Regions from separate parts of the Aeromonas bivalvium genome, predicted to be linked through region 1. Evidence: predicted binding sites of a transcription regulator. Region 1 holds the regulator's gene; each other region holds the start of a gene.

The links. The regulator sigma-54, encoded in region 1, starts transcription at its own class of promoters, with help from an activator protein. The targets are predictions, from matches to a motif close to TGGCACNGTTTTNGCTT.
Region 2: a site for sigma-54 is predicted at 1,277-1,293, ahead of glnA (glutamate--ammonia ligase). Genes of this name have one in related genera too.
Region 3: a site for sigma-54 is predicted at 988-1,004, ahead of ACEUCR_RS12000 (cytochrome ubiquinol oxidase subunit I). Genes of this name have one in related genera too.
Region 4: a site for sigma-54 is predicted at 1,176-1,192, ahead of flgA (flagellar basal body P-ring formation chaperone FlgA). Genes of this name have one in related genera too.

Annotation. Positions count from the first base shown of each region.
Region 1 covers NZ_JBGXBV010000005.1:316,505-318,708, reverse strand. The annotation lists gene lptB (LPS export ABC transporter ATP-binding protein) at 1-395, shown strand, start outside; gene ACEUCR_RS14215 (RNA polymerase factor sigma-54) at 460-1,899, shown strand; gene hpf (ribosome hibernation promoting factor) at 1,921-2,204, shown strand, end outside.
Region 2 covers NZ_JBGXBV010000009.1:47,691-49,894, reverse strand. The annotation lists gene glnA (glutamate--ammonia ligase) at 1-1,220, opposite strand, end outside; gene typA (translational GTPase TypA) at 1,569-2,204, shown strand, end outside.
Region 3 covers NZ_JBGXBV010000004.1:208,271-210,474, reverse strand. The annotation lists gene ACEUCR_RS12000 (cytochrome ubiquinol oxidase subunit I) at 1-942, opposite strand, end outside; gene ACEUCR_RS11995 (aminotransferase-like domain-containing protein) at 1,064-2,204, shown strand, end outside.
Region 4 covers NZ_JBGXBV010000004.1:129,239-131,442, forward strand. The annotation lists gene flgM (flagellar biosynthesis anti-sigma factor FlgM) at 1-283, opposite strand, end outside; gene flgA (flagellar basal body P-ring formation chaperone FlgA) at 373-978, opposite strand; gene ACEUCR_RS11635 (chemotaxis protein CheV) at 1,213-2,124, shown strand; gene ACEUCR_RS11640 (CheR family methyltransferase) at 2,143-2,204, shown strand, end outside.

The DNA.
Region 1 (2,204 bases):
GCGAAGAGCGGGAAGACAAGGTGGAGCAGTTGCTGGAAGAGTTCAGCATCACCCACATCCGGGACAACCTGGGTCAGAGCCTGTCCGGTGGCGAGCGCCGCCGGGTCGAGATCGCCCGCGCCCTGGCGGCCGAGCCCCGTTTCATCCTGCTGGACGAGCCGTTTGCCGGGGTCGATCCCATCTCTGTCATCGACATCAAGAAGATCATCCAGCATCTCAAGGATCGAGGGCTGGGCGTGCTCATCACGGACCACAACGTGCGCGAGACGCTGGATGTGTGCGAGAAGGCCTATATCGTCAGTCACGGCAAGATGATAGCGGAAGGCACCCCCGCCGAGATCCTGGCCGACGAACAGGTCAAGCGTGTCTATTTGGGCGATCAATTCAGTCTATAGTAAGGGGAAATCGCCCTTCGTTTCCTGATGATCGCCTCGCTGAAATAAGGATATCCCGACGTAGATGAAGCCGACACTCCAGTTGCGTCTCGGTCAGCAATTGACCATGACGCCGCAGTTACAACAAGCGATTCGTCTGCTCCAGCTCTCTTCATTGGAACTTCAGCAGGAGATCCAGCAAGCCCTCGATAGCAACCCCCTGCTCGAGCAAGAAGAGGTCGAGCAGCTGGAGACTCATACCGATATTAAGCAGGACGAGAGCCAGATCGACAGCAGCGAGGCCATGGCCCAGGAGCAGTTGCCGGACGAGCTGCCGGTCGACAGCAGCTGGGATGACGTCTACTCCGCCGGCACCGGCCAGAGTGCCGGCCCCGTCTTCGAGGGGGAAGACAGCGTCTATCAGGGCGAGACCACGGAAAACCTGCAAGATTATCTGCTGTGGCAGATGCGGCTCACCCCGTTCAGCGATCTCGATGCCGCCATTGCCCTGGCCATCATCGATGGCATCGACGAGTCCGGCTACCTGACCAGCACCCTGGAAGACATCCAGCAGGCGGTGAGCAGTGACGACGTCGAGGTGGAGCTCGACGAGATCGAAGCCGTGCTCAAGCGGGTACAGCATTTCGATCCGGTCGGCATCGCGGCCCGCTCTGTACAGGAGTGCCTGCTGATCCAGCTGGGTCAGTTCAGTGCACAGCAACCCTGGCTGGCCCAGGCGCGTGAGGTCGTCCGTGAGCACATGGACTTGCTGGGCAATCGGGACTATCGCACCCTGGCGCGCAAGACGCGGCTCAAGGAGGGGGAGCTCAAGGAGGTCATCGATCTCATCCAGCAGCTCGAACCCAGACCCGGCAACCGGGTGGTACAGAGCGATTCCCAGTACGTAATCCCGGATGTCACCGTGGTCAAGCGCCAGAACCGCTGGGTGGTGGAGCTGAACCCGGATTCGGCGCCCCGCATTCGCGTCAACGAAACCTATGCCGCCATGGCTCGCCAGGCGCGCACCAGCCAGGATACCCAGTTCATTCGCTCCCATCTGCAAGATGCCAAGTGGTTCATCAAGAGTCTGGAGAGCCGCAATGAGACCCTGCTCAAGGTGGCCAGCTGCATCGTCGAGCAGCAGCAGGGGTTCTTTGAATACGGCGAGGAGGCCATGAAGCCCATGGTGCTCAACGACATCGCCGAGGCGGTGGAGATGCATGAATCGACCATCTCCCGGGTCACGACCCAGAAGTACATGCATACCCACCGTGGCATCTTCGAGCTGAAGTTCTTTTTCTCCAGTCACGTCAACACAGAGGGAGGAGGTGAGTGCTCATCGACCGCAATTCGTGCCCTGATCAAGAAGCTGGTGACGGCGGAAAACCCGGCGAAACCGCTAAGTGATAGCAAGATCGCGGATTTGCTGGCCGAACAGGGTATTATGGTGGCTCGACGCACGATCGCCAAATACCGTGAATCCTTGTTGATACCACCGTCCAATCAGCGCAAACGCCTGGTTTAGGCAACACAGAAGGAAGACGTTATGCAAATTAACTTGACCGGACACCACGTAGAGATCACCGAAGCGCTGCGTGATTATGTGAATAACAAGTTTGCCAAACTCGAGCGTCACTTTGACCACATCAACAATGTTCATGTGGTGTTGAGCGTAGAAAAACTGAACCAGATTGCCGAAGCCAAGCTACACGTCAGCGGGGGCGAAGTGTTCGCCAATTCGGAACACGCGGATATGTACGCCGCGATAGATACCCTGCTCGACAAACTTGATCGACAGATCATCAAGCACAAAGACAAGTTAAATCAAAA
Region 2 (2,204 bases), on a different contig from region 1:
TCGGCGGCTTCTTCCGGCGGCAGGTCGTACAGGTTCTTGTCCATGGCATCGCCCGGATGGATCTTGTTGATGATGCCGTCCAGGCCGGCCATCAGCTGGGCTGCAAAGGCCAGGTACGGGTTGGCAGCCGGATCCGGGAAGCGCACCTCGATGCGGCGGGCTTTCGGGCTCGGCACCACGGGGATGCGGATGGAGGCAGAGCGGTTGCGGGCGGAGTAGGCCAGCATGACCGGCGCTTCGTAACCCGGCACCAGACGCTTGTAGGAGTTGGTGGTCGGGTTGGCGAAGGCGTTGATGGCCTTGGCGTGCTTGATGATGCCGCCGATGTAGTGCAGTGCCATCTCGGACAGACCGCCGTACAGGTCACCCGCGAACAGGTTGACGCCGTCTTTGGCCAGGGACTGGTGGCAGTGCATGCCTGAGCCGTTGTCACCGAACATGGGTTTGGGCATGAAGGTGACGGTCTTGTTGTAGGCGTGGGCCACGTTGTGGATCACGTACTTCAATACCTGCACTTCGTCCGCTTTCAGGGTGAGGGTGTTGAAGCGGGTGGCGATCTCGTTCTGACCGGCAGTGGCCACTTCGTGGTGGTGAGCCTCGACGACCTGGCCCATCTCTTCCAGCACCAGACACATGGCGGCGCGGATGTCCTGGGAGGAGTCAACCGGTGCAACCGGGAAGTAGCCACCCTTGACGAAGGGACGGTGACCCTTGTTGCCGTGCTCGTAGGCGGTGCCGGAGTTCCAGGCCGCTTCTTCGGATTCGATCTTGACGAAGCTGTGACCCATGGTGTTCGAGAAGGTGATGTTGTCGAACATGAAGAACTCGGGTTCCGGTCCGAACAGCACGGTATCGGCGATGCCGCTGGACTTCAGGAAGTCTTCGGCACGCTTGGCGATGGAGCGCGGATCGCGGTCGTAGCCCTGCATGGTGGCCGGTTCCAGGATGTCGCAGACGATGTTCAGGGTGGTCTCTTCGGTGAACGGATCCAGCTTGGCGGAGGCCGGATCCGGCATCAGCACCATGTCAGACTCGTTGATGCCCTTCCAGCCGCCGATGGAGGAGCCATCGAACATCTTGCCGTCTTCGAAGAAGTCTTCGTCGATCTGGTGGGAGGGAATGGAAACGTGCTGCTCTTTACCCTTGGTGTCGGTAAAGCGCAGGTCGACAAACTTGACTTCATGTTCCTGGATCAAGGCCATTACGTTCTGAGCTGACATGCTAAGTAACCTCCGGTGTTAAAACTCTTTGGGTGAATGCGTCATCAGATTCACATAAGCGAGTATCGTGCCAAGTTTGTGACAGCTTGATTTCAGGGCAGTTGCCGCATCTTGGCGTCCCAAAACCAGCTGGGTTCATGCCGACGTGCATCATATTGGTGCATTCAGGGATCTTTTTGGTGCACCAAACCAGTGCGACGGCCACGAAGTCCCATCTAAACAGGCTTGTTGCCCCGGGTCCATGATCCAGATCCACTGTCATGCGTGAATCTACTGCGATTCTGCTAGGCAGATCACAAAGGCGAGAGTACAATTAGCGCCCAATTTTACCCGGTGATTGAGGCGAGAATGTTAGAGAATTTACGCAATATTGCGATTATTGCGCACGTTGACCACGGCAAGACAACCCTGGTGGACAAGCTGCTGCAGCAGTCCGGTACTCTGGACCGCACCAGCGAAGGTCAGGAACGGATCATGGACTCCAATGATCTGGAACGGGAACGTGGCATCACCATTCTCGCCAAGAACACTGCCATCCGCTGGAACGACTACCGCATCAACATCGTAGATACCCCGGGTCACGCCGACTTCGGTGGTGAGGTTGAGCGCGTGCTCTCCATGGTTGACTCAGTGCTGCTGCTGGTCGACGCCGTTGACGGCCCCATGCCGCAAACCCGCTTCGTGACCCAGAAGGCATTTGCCCAGGGCCTGAAGCCCATCGTGGTCATCAACAAGATCGACCGTCCGGGCGCGCGCCCCGACTGGGTCATGGATCAGGTCTTCGATCTGTTCGACAACCTGGGTGCCACCGATGAGCAACTGGACTTCAAGGTTGTTTACGCCTCTGCACTGAACGGTTTTGCCACCCTGGATCCGAACGTTGAATCCGACAACATGGAACCCCTGTTCCAGGCCATCGTCGACAACGTGGAAGCGCCTGCGGCCGATGCCGACGGTGGTTTCCAGATGCAGATCTCCCAGCTG
Region 3 (2,204 bases), on a different contig from region 1:
TTTCAGATCTTTCAAACCCGTCACCTGCTCATCCAGGGAGCGGGTTGCGATGATGCCCATCAGATAGGGTATCTTGACCGCGGCGTGAGTGGTCTCGGCGCGCTGATCCGGCAGGCCGAACAGGGTGAAGGAGGCAGGGGCGGGTTCGGTCTCCCACTCCGCCTCGATGGCGGCGAGCTTGACCTTCTGCACCTCGCCGGAGCGATAGCCCGACTCGTCCCCGAGCACGATGACCGAGAGGATGGCCGCCAGACCAAAGCCCGAGGCGATGGCAAAGGATCGCAGGGCGAAGCGCACCTCCATGCGACGCAGCAGATACCAGCTGCTCACCCCCATCACGAACAGGGAGGCGGCCACATAGCCCGCCGCCACCGTGTGGACGAACTTGACCTGGGCCACCGGGTTGAAGATCACCGCCCCTACGTCCACCAGCTCCATGCGCATCGTCATGGGGTTGAACTCGGCGCCGACCGGGTTTTGCATCCAGCCGTTGGCAATGAGGATCCAGAGCGCGGAGAGGTTGGAGCCAAGCGCCACCAGCATGGTCACCAGCAGGTGCTGACCCCGGGAGAGCTTGTCCCAGCCGAAGAAGAAGAGGCCCACCAATGTGGACTCCAGGAAGAAGGCCATCAGCCCCTCCACCGCCAGCGGGGTGCCGAAGATGTCGCCGACATAGTGGGAGTAGTAGGCCCAGTTGGTGCCGAACTGGAACTCCAACGTGATGCCGGTGGTGACCCCCATGACGAAGTTGATACCGAACAGCTTGCCCCAGAAGCGGGTGATGTCCTTGTAGATCACCTTGCCGGTCATCACGTAGGCCGACTCGGCGATCACCAGGATCCAGGACAGCCCCAGGGTGAGGGGCACAAACAGAAAGTGGAACATCGCCGTCGCGCCGAACTGTATTCGGGAGAGGCTGACCACATCATCCAGGCTTATCATGCATGACTCTCTATGTTGCATTTAACAGGCAGGTTTTCGCCGGTTAAGTACAACACGTGCCATGACACCTATAACAGATGCAGTTATAGTGAAATCCACCTATAACAGTTTAGGCCACCCCATGTCCCGTTACGGTCAGCTGGCTGCCTTGTTGCAGCAGCAGATAGAGAGCGGTCTCTGGCAGCCGGGGGAGCGCATCCCCTCCATCCGCCAGAGCTGCAAGACCCATCATTTGAGCCCCATGACGGTGCTCCAGGCCTATCAGCTGCTCGAGAGCCGCGGCCTCATCCTGGCGCGGCCCCAGTCCGGCTACTACGTCAAGGCCGCCACCTCCCCGCTGCCCGCCGGCACGGCCCAGCAGGCCCGCTACAGCGGCTCGGTGGACATCAACGATCTGGTGTTCGAGGTGTTGCAGGCGAGCAAGTCCCGGGAGCTGGTGCCGCTGGGGCTCGCGGTGGCGGATCCCGCCCTCTTCCCCCACCCCCAGCTCGGCCGGGCCCTGGCAAGCTGCATGCGCCGCCTCGACCCCTTCAGCACGGTGGCAGATCTGCCTCCCGGCAACGAGGCGCTGCGCCGCGCCATCGCCCAGCGTTACGCCAGCGAGGGGATGGCGGTGGATCCCCAGCAGATCATCATCACCACGGGCGCCATGGAGGCGCTCTCCTTAAGCTTGCAGGTGCTGACCGAGCCCGGGGACTGGGTGGTGGTGGAATCCCCCACCTTCTACGGCGCCCTGCAGGCCATAGAGCGGCTCAAGCTCAAGGTGGTGGAAATACCCGTGATCCCCGGGGTGGGCATCGATCTCGCCCTGCTGGAGGAGGCCCTCGCCCAGCGCCCCATCAAGGCGTGCTGGCTGATGGGCAACGTCCAGCACCCCCTCGGTCACACCATGCCGGATGGCCACAAGCAGGGACTGATGGCGTTGCTCAACGCCCATGAGGTGCCTCTGGTGGAGGACGACGTCTACGCCGAGCTCTACTTCGGGCGCGAGCGGCCAAGGCCCATCACCCATTGGGATGCCCGGGGCGACAGCCTGCTGTGCGGCTCCTGGACCAAGTGCCTGGCGCCGGGCTTTCGGGTCGGCTGGGTGGTGGCCGGATCCCATGCCGAGCGCATCCAGCGCCTGCAACTGATGTCGACCCTGTCCACCAATGTGCCGAGCCAGCTGGCGCTGGCCGACATGCTTCGCCAGGGCGGGGTGGATGCCCACTTTCGCCGCCTGCGCCACACCCTGGCCCAGCGCCAGCAGCAGATGCGGGCGG
Region 4 (2,204 bases), on a different contig from region 1:
ACATCTTCTTGGCAACGGCCTGGCTGTTGACCTGGTAGTCACCACTGGCCACGGCCCGCTTCAGGCTCTCCACCCGGCTCTCATTCCCGGTCGATGCCGAGTTGAGGTTTTTCTGTACTTGTTGCAACTGTTGCGCCTCGCTGGTCAGGGAGACTGAATCGACCTTGACCTGGGGGGCGCGGGCGTCTTGTCCGCCGCTGGTCGACTTGGCCACGCTGCTCTGGCTGTTACCGGTATTTTGTACCCGGTTACCCGCCAAGTTGTTGATATTGTTAATAGCCATCTTGGTTACCTTGTTCGCTTTGCTGCCTGCTTATCCCGGTTATCGGTCTAACCTGCCGGAACTTTAGGAAAAATACCCAAAAAAATCCGTCAGAAGGTGACGATGACGGTGTCGACTGAGCTCACCTTGCCCTGAACCGTCTTGCCGGAGCGGGTATTGATGAGCTTGATCATGTCGCCGAAGCTGCCATCTTGCAAGGCGCGGGCCATGGTTTTGATCTGCATGCTGCTGTTTTCGGCGATGAGGGTGACCTGGTCTCCCTTGCACACCACGCAGATCTGGTTGAGGCGCACCGGCTGACCCGGCCTCAATTCGCGCTTGCTGCGGGTGCCGACCAGCGCCTCCAGGTCTTGCACATAGTCGCCGCGGATCAGGGTCTGATCCTCATAGGCCTGCACCAGCTGGTTGCGGCCGAGGATGTCTCCCTTGGCGATGGCTTCCACCACTGTGATGTAGGGTTTCTGGATGCTGACCCGTACCGGCAGATAGAGATCCCAGCCCGGTGTCTCGTGGCACTGGAGGTAGAGGGTGGTGTTGCGGCGGATCTCCATTCTGGCGGGCAGGCTGATCTCCAGATCCTGGTCGCAGGCGCTGAGTTGCAGCCGTTCATCTATGCTGGCGGCGCTGATCTGTGCCCTGGCATCGAGGGGGAGAGAGAGCTGATCGCGTACGAACTCTTCCGCCCGGGTTTGCAGCCCGGCATTGACGTCGCTGGCTCGAACAGAGCCGACCCCGCCAAGGAGCAAGGAGATGAGCAAAAGTCTGTTAATCATTTTCGTCCGCTGGTCGATAAGTGAATGACGTATATGACCAATGTTAACTATGCTTGCGCCAGGTCCGACGCCTGGGGTCGGCAATCCTCTGGCGCGAGCCAACATGGCGCATGCATCTCATGCATGATTAATGCCAGACGTTTTTAGGGAGTGTGTATGGCCGGTATTCTGGACTCGGTAAACCAACGGACGCAACTGGTCGGGCAAAATCGCCTGGAGTTGCTGCTGTTTCGGCTCAATGGACGTCAAAGATTTGGCATCAACGTCTTCAAGGTGCGCGAGGTGTTGCAGTGCCCGCCCCTGACCGTCATGCCCAAGCTCAACTCCTGCATTCGTGGTGTTGCGCACATTCGCGGCCAGACCATCTCGGTGATCGACCTCAGCATGGCCATGGGTAAGCGCCCCATCGCCGATCTCTCCAAGTGCTTCATCATCATTTCGGAGTACAACCGCTCCATCCAGGGGTTCCTGGTCCATTCGGTCGAACGGATCATCAACATGAACTGGGAGTCCATCCTGCCGCCTCCCAAGGGGGCGGGGCGCATCAACTACATGACAGCGGTCACCGAGGTGGATGGCGAGCTGGTGGAGATCCTGGATGTGGAACGCATCCTCAACGAGATCTCCCCCGTCTCGACCGAGGTGAGTCAGGATCTGGTGCAGGCGAGCGTGGAGCACAACACCCAGGGTCGCCCCGTGCTGGTGGCAGACGACTCCTCGGTGGCGCGCAAGCAGGTGCAGCGGGCGCTGGATGCCATCGGTGTGCAGTGCGTGCTGGCAAAAGATGGCCGCGAGGCCCTCAACATGTTGCTGGAGATGGCCAAGAATGGCCCCATCAAGGATCAGATTGCCCTGGTCATCTCGGACATAGAGATGCCGGAGATGGATGGCTATACCTTCACCGCCGAGATCCGCAACAATCCCAGCCTGAAGGATTTACATGTTATCCTGCACACCTCTCTCAGTGGTGTGTTCAACCAGGCCATGGTGCAGAAAGTCGGGGCGAACAATTTCATCGCCAAGTTTCAGCCCGATGAGCTGGCCAAGGCCGTTCAGGGCGCACTCTAAAACAAGAAGCGTGGATACATGAAGACACTGTCAGACGACTTATATAAGCAATTCAGCAGCTTTCTGGCGCTGCAGAGCGG